DNA from 2 places in the Streptomyces sp. NPDC008092 genome. Region 2 is predicted to be linked to the other one. Evidence: predicted binding sites of a transcription regulator. Region 2 holds the regulator's gene; the other holds the start of a gene.
What was found. Region 2 encodes HspR, which represses chaperone genes until heat shock. Its sites were predicted from a motif close to TTGAGNNNNNNNNNCTCAA; they were not measured.
Positions count from the first base shown of each region.

Region 1 (3,411 bases), on a different contig from region 2:
CAGCTTCTGCTTCAGGCCGCCGATGGGCAGCACCCGGCCGGTCAGCGAGACCTCGCCGGTCATCGCCACGTCCGTGCGGACCAGCCGCCCGGAGAGCAGCGACGCGAGGGCCGTCGTCATCGTGACGCCGGCGCTCGGGCCGTCCTTCGGGACCGCGCCCGCCGGGAAGTGGATGTGCACGCCCCGGTCCTTCAGGTCGCCGACCGGGAGCTCCAGTTCGGCGCCGTGCGAGCGGAGGAAGGACAGGGCGATCTGCGCGCTCTCCTTCATCACGTCGCCCAGCTGACCGGTGAGGGTCAGGCCGGCCGCGCCCGTCTCCGGGTCGGCCAGCGACGCCTCGACGAAGAGGACGTCGCCGCCGGCGCCGGTGACCGCGAGACCCGTTGCCACGCCCGGGACCGCCGTGCGGCGCTCGGCCGGGTCCTGCGCGGACTCGGGCACGTGGTGCGGCCGGCCGATCAGGGCCCGCAGGTCCTCGTCCCTGATCGTGAACGGCAGCTCCCGCTCGCCCAGTTCGTGCTGCGCCGCCACCTTGCGGAGCAGCCGCGCGATCGAGCGCTCCAGGGTGCGGACGCCCGCCTCACGCGTGTACTCGCCGGCCAGCTTGCGCAGCGCGCTCTCGTCGAGGACGACCTCGTCCTTGTCGATGCCGGCCCGCTCCAGCTGGCGCGGGAGCAGGTGGTCACGGGCGATGACGACCTTCTCGTCCTCGGTGTAGCCGTCCAGACGGACCAGCTCCATGCGGTCGAGCAGGGCCTCCGGGATGGCTTCGAGCACGTTGGCCGTGGCGAGGAACACCACGTCGCTCAGGTCGAGCTCGACCTCCAGGTAGTGGTCGCGGAAGGTGTGGTTCTGCGCCGGGTCCAGGACTTCGAGCAGGGCCGCGGCCGGGTCGCCGCGGAAGTCGGAGCCCACCTTGTCGATCTCGTCGAGCAGGACGACCGGGTTCATCGAACCGGCCTCCTTGATGGCCCGCACGATCCGGCCGGGCAGCGCGCCGACGTACGTACGGCGGTGGCCGCGGATCTCGGCCTCGTCCCGGACGCCGCCGAGGGCGACCCGGACGAACTTCCGCCCCATCGCGTGGGCGACCGACTCGCCGAGCGAGGTCTTGCCGACACCGGGCGGGCCGACGAGGGCCAGCACGGCACCGCCACGGCGCCCGCCGATGACGCCGAGGCCCCGGTCGTTACGGCGCTTGCGCACCGCCAGGTACTCGGTGATCCGCTCCTTCACGTCCTCCAGGCCGGCGTGCTCGGCGTCCAGGACCGCCTTGGCGCCCTGGATGTCGTACTGGTCCTCGGTCCGCTCGTTCCACGGCAGTTCGAGGACGGTGTCCAGCCAGGTGCGGATCCAGGAGCCCTCGGGCGACTGGTCGCTGGACCGCTCCAGCTTGTCGACCTCCTTGAGGGCGGCCTCGCGGACCTTCTCCGGCAGGTCGGCGGCCTCCACGCGGGCGCGGTAGTCGTCGGACTCCTCGCCGTCCTTCGCGGCGTCGCCGTTCAGCTCGCGCAGCTCCTTGCGGACCGCCTCCAGCTGGCGGCGGAGCAGGAACTCGCGCTGCTGCTTGTCGACGCCCTCCTGGACGTCCTTGGCGATGGTCTCGGCCACGTCCTGCTCGGCGAGGTGGTCGCGCAGCTGCTGGGTGGCCAGCTTGAGGCGGGCGACCGCGTCGACGGTCTCCAGCAGCTCGATCTTCTGCTCGGTGGTCAGGAAGGGCGAGTAACCGGAGTTGTCGGCGAGCTGGGAGACGTCGTCGATGGCCTGCACCCGGTCCACGACCTGCCAGGCGCCGCGCTTGCGCAGCCAGGCGGTGGCGAGGGCCTTGTACTCCTTGACCAGTTCGGTGACATGACCGGGCACCGGGTCCGGGACGTTCTCGTCGATGCGGGTGCCCTCCACCCACAGGGCGGCACCCGGGCCGGTGGTACCGGCGCCGATGCGCACCCGGTAGCGGCCGCGGATCAGCGCGCCCGGGTCGCCGTCGGCCAGGCGGCCGACCTGTTCCACGGTGCCGAGCACACCGGTGCCCGGGTAGGTGCCGTCGACACGGGGCACCAGCAGCACCTTCGGCTTGCCGGGCTCGGTACGGGCGGCAGCCTGCGCGGCCTCGACGGCGGCGCGTACATCAGGGTCCTTCAGGTCCAGCGGGACCACCATCCCGGGCAGCACGACCTCGTCGTCGAGAGGCAGCACAGGGAGGGTGAGTGATGCGGACGTCGAAGCCATGATCTCCCCTTCGGCAGTCAACTTGAGTTATGCCGACTCAATGCTTGGGGGTCCAGAAATGTTCCCATGCATATGTTCGCTCTGGGCGATCGGGTGGTGACCTGGCATGTTTCCGGTGCACGACCGGAAAAACAGCTGATCGCCCCGGGCGCATTCCCCTACGGTCGGCCGGTGACCGACACCGACAGCACCGCGGCCCTGCTGGCCGCCTACGACGCCCAGATGCGCGCCGTCCAGCCCGTCCCCGCGCCCGGGATCACCTACGAGCACGACGGTCCGGTCCTCCGGGTGGTGGGCCAGCACCGCGGCTTCGTGACCGGGCCGCGCGACTGGGGCGGGGTGCGCGGCCACGAGCTGGACGTGCTGATCGCCCGGCAGCGGGACTACTTCGCGGCGCGCGGCGAGGCGATGGAGTGGAAGACGCGCGGGCACGACGACCCGGCGGACCTCCCCGACCGGCTGCGGGCGGCGGGCTTCGTGCCCGAGCCGCCGGAGACGGTCCTGACCGCCCCGGTCGGCGAACTGGCCGTGGCGGCACCCGCCCTGCCGCCGGCCGTGACACTGCGCCGGGTCACCGCCGACGCGGACCTGGACCGGATCGCCGCGCTGGAGACGGCGGTGTGGGGCGTGGACATGGCGTGGCTCGCCGGTTACCTGCGGGGCCTGCTCGCGGTGGCCCCGGACGGCACCGAGATCTTCGTCGCCGAGGCTGCCGGAGAGGTCGTCTCGGCGGCCTGGGTGTCCTTCCGGCCGGGCACGGACTTCGCCATGCTGCTGGGCGGCTCCACCCTGGCCGAGTGGCGCGGCCAGGGCGTCTACCGCGCCCTGGTCGCCCTGCGAGCGACCCGCGCGGCGGCCCGCAACGCCCCCCACCTCCTCGTGGAGGCCTCGTCCGACAGCGCCCCGATCCTCAAGCGCCTGGGCTTCACGGCGATCACGACCACGACGCCGTACGTCTGGAGCCCGGCCCACTGAAACGCGCCCCCAAAGGGGCGCGGGGAACTGCGCGAGCAACCACGACGCGCCCGCACCCGGCAATCGACCGCACCCCTTACGGCGAGCGGCACCCGCAGCTCCGGCACCGCCGGACAACACCGTCGGGGCTGAGCACCGTTGCGGCGGGAAAAGAGAGTGCTCACCGCCACGACCCCGCAAGGCCGCCGCTACACCACCGCAACACAA
Region 1 is NZ_JBIBHY010000011.1:139,606-143,016, forward strand. Features, by position in the region: gene lon (endopeptidase La) at 1-2,229, opposite strand, end outside; gene ACFZB3_RS32640 (GNAT family N-acetyltransferase) at 2,452-3,204, shown strand.
Region 1: lon (endopeptidase La) is a predicted target of HspR. The motif match lies at 2,252-2,270, and genes of this name have one in related genera.

Region 2 (3,411 bases):
GAGAGCTGGAGCGGCGCTCCGGCGTCCGGACTGCCGAAGGACAACTTCGGCGTGCGCTGGACCGTCACCCGCGACTTCGGCTCCGGCGGACCCTTCGCCCTCGCCGCCTCCGGCCTCGACGGCATCCGGGTCTACCTCGACGGCGTCCGCAGGACCGACCTGTGGAAGAACACCACCAAGACAGTCAGCAAGACCGTCAACGTGACCGTCCCCAAGGGCAAGCACACCCTCCGCGTCGACTACGCCAACTTCACCGGCGCCGCCAAGGTCAAGTTCACGTACACGCCCCGCACTTCGGCCACCGTCGACAAGATCGCGCCGCTCACGCCGGCGGACCCGCTGGTGTCCTACGCCGGCGGATCCAACACGGCGAAGCTGAGCTGGACGAAGAACCAGGAGATGGACCTCGCGGGCTACCGCGTCTACCGGCGGCTGCGGGGCAGCACCGGCTGGACCCGGCTGACCGCCGCCACCGCGACCTCGTACACCGACGCACCGCCCGCGACCGGTGCCGTCTACTACTACGAGGTGCGCGCCTACGACAGGGCGGGCAACGAGTCCGCCGGCACCGCCGACCAGCCGGTCACCAGCATCACGCTGGCCGCGCCGGCCGGCCTCGGCTGGTCGGTCACGGACACCACGGCCACGGTGACCTGGCGGGCGGTGCCGGGCGCGGTGAAGTACCGGGTGGTGCGCACCGATCCGAGCGGCGTCGACACGGTCAAGGACGTCAACCGGATCTCCTTCAGCGACGACACGCTCGGCCGGAGCGCCGCCTACGAGTACAAGGTGGCCGCACTGGACGGCTCCGGCCATCTGTCGCCGTACAGCGACCCCGCGAGCGTCCACCGGCCGCCCGCCGCGCCCCGGGACCTCACGGCGACCGCGGACGTCGGTGCCGCGCTGCTGAGCTGGACGGTCGAGCCGGGGGACGGCCGGGAGCACGCCTTCCACGTCTACCGTTCGACGACCCTGCCCGTCAGCACCTCGGGCACGCCGGTGCCGTGCACCACGACCTACGCCGAACTCCCCGACGGGTCACGGCGGTACAGCTGCGGTGACTACTCGGCGGCGGAGGGCACCACCTACCACTACGTGGTGACGACGGAGGACCAGCTGACCTCCGTGTCCCTCCCCTCGGGGACGGCCACCGTCACCACCCTGGAGTCGGACAAGCCGCCGGCGCAGGTCACCGGTCTGACCGCGACGGCCACGGAGTACGGCATCGAGCTGGACTGGGACGACAACACCGAGCCCGACCTGAAGCGGTACGTCGTCTACCGGGGCACGGTCCTCGGCGAGGAGGGCGAGGAGCAGGTCTGCTCCGGCTCGGAGTGGGCGTACCTGCCGGCGGGCACCTCCCACTACCGGGACGTACGGCTGCCGGACGGCGACCACGCCTGCTACTGGGTGAACGCGATCGACAACGCGAACAACTCCAGCAGCTGGCTGGGGCCGGTGTCCGCGGTCGCCGTCGACGAGCTGGACCTGACCCCGTCGGTGGCGACCCCGGAGGGCTCCCCGCTCACCCTGACGGCGGACGCGACCGACTCGGGTGTCGTCCTGGGGTGGAACGCGGTCGGCCCGGCGACGGGCTACCAGGTCTACCGCTGGAACCCGGCCACGCAGACCTACGAGAAGCTGGCGACCACGACGGAGCGCACGTACGACGACACCACGGCCGCCCGCGGCACCACCCACTACTACTGGGTGACCGCGCTGTACGCCGACGGCACGGAGTCGGCACCGGGTGCGGACCAGGCGGTCCTGGAGCCGTGACCGGCATGCGAAAGGGCCCGGAGGCGCACGGCCTCCGGGCCCTTTCGTGCGGATGCTGCTAGTCCTTCGCCTTCTTCGGCCGCCACACCACCAGCGCGCTGGTCTGCTGGACCTCCTGGTACGGCACCAGGTCGCGGCGGTAGGACGCGTGGACGGCGGCCTCGCGCTGCTGCATCGCGGTCGCCGCACCGTCGACGGCCGCCTGGAGTTCGGCGACGCGCTGCTGGAGCGCTATGACCTGGTTCTCCAGTTCGATGATGCGCTTGATGCCGGCCAGGTTGATGCCCTCGTCCTGCGACAGCGCCTGCACCTGACGGAGCAGTTCGATGTCGCGGGCCGAGTAGCGGCGGCCGCGCCCGGCCGTGCGGTCGGGGGAGACCAGGCCGAGGCGGTCGTACTGGCGCAGCGTCTGCGGGTGCAGTCCGGAGAGCTGGGCCGCCACCGAGATGACGTAGACCGGGGTCTCCTCGGTCAGTTCATACGGATTGCGTCGACGGCCGTCCATCTCTGTCATGCTCCCTTCGCAGCCTCGAACAACTCGGCGCGCGGGTCCTCGCCCGCGGTCGCCTCGCGATACGCCTCCAGTGCGTCACGAGCATTCCCCGACAGGTCCTTCGGGACACTCACCTCGACGGTGACCAGGAGGTCGCCGCGGGTGCCGTCCTTGCGGACCGCGCCCTTGCCACGGGCGCGCATGGTGCGGCCGTTGGGCGTGCCCGGGGGCAGCTTCAGGGTGACCGGCGGCCCGCCCAGGGTCGGGACCCTGACCTCGCCACCGAGCGCCGCCTCGGTGAAGGTCACCGGGACGGTCACCGTGAGGTTGTCCTCCTTGCGGCCGAACACCGGGTGGGTGTCCACGTGCACCATGACGTACAGGTCGCCCGCGGGGCCGCCGCGTTCGCCCGGTGCGCCCTTGCCGCGCAGCCGGATGCGCTGGCCGTCGGTCACCCCGGCGGGGATGCGGACCTGCATGGTCCTCGACGACTTGGCGCGCCCGCTGCCCTTGCAGTCCAGGCAGGGGTGCTCCGCGATCAGGCCGCGGCCCTTGCAGTCCGGGCACGGGTCGGTGAGCGAGAAGCCGCCGCCGGACCCCCGCGCCACCTGGCCGGTGCCGACGCAGGTCGGGCACACCCGCGGGGTGCCGTTCTTGTCGCCGGTGCCCGAACAGGCCTTGCAGGGGGCCTGCGAGGACATCCGCAGCGGGACCGTGGCGCCCTCGATGGCCTCCGTGAAACTGAGCGTGACCTCGGACTCGATGTCCTGGCCGCGCCGCGGCTGGGTACGGCCGGCCGTGCCGCCGCCCCGGTTGAACAGGCCCCCCAGGACGTCACTGAAGCCGCCGCCGCCGAAGCCGCCGCCCCCGCCCTGGGCGTTGCCCCCGAAGAGGTCGCCCAGGTCGAAGTTGAAGTTGCCGCCGCCCGCGCCCGGCCCCGGGCGGAAGCCGCCGTTGCCGAAGAGGGCGCGTGCCTCGTCGTACTCCTTGCGCTTCTTGGGGTCGCCGAGTATGTCGTTCGCCTCGGAGATCTCCTTGAAGCGCTCCTCGGCCTTGGCGTTGCCCTTGTTGGCGTCCGGGTGGAACTCGCGCGCGAGCTTCCGGTACGCCTTCTTGATCTCGGCCTCGGTGGCGTCCTT
Region 2 is NZ_JBIBHY010000008.1:355,210-358,620, forward strand. Features, by position in the region: gene ACFZB3_RS27125 (PA14 domain-containing protein) at 1-1,779, shown strand, start outside; gene ACFZB3_RS27130 (heat shock protein transcriptional repressor HspR) at 1,838-2,284, opposite strand; gene dnaJ (molecular chaperone DnaJ) at 2,290-3,411, opposite strand, start outside.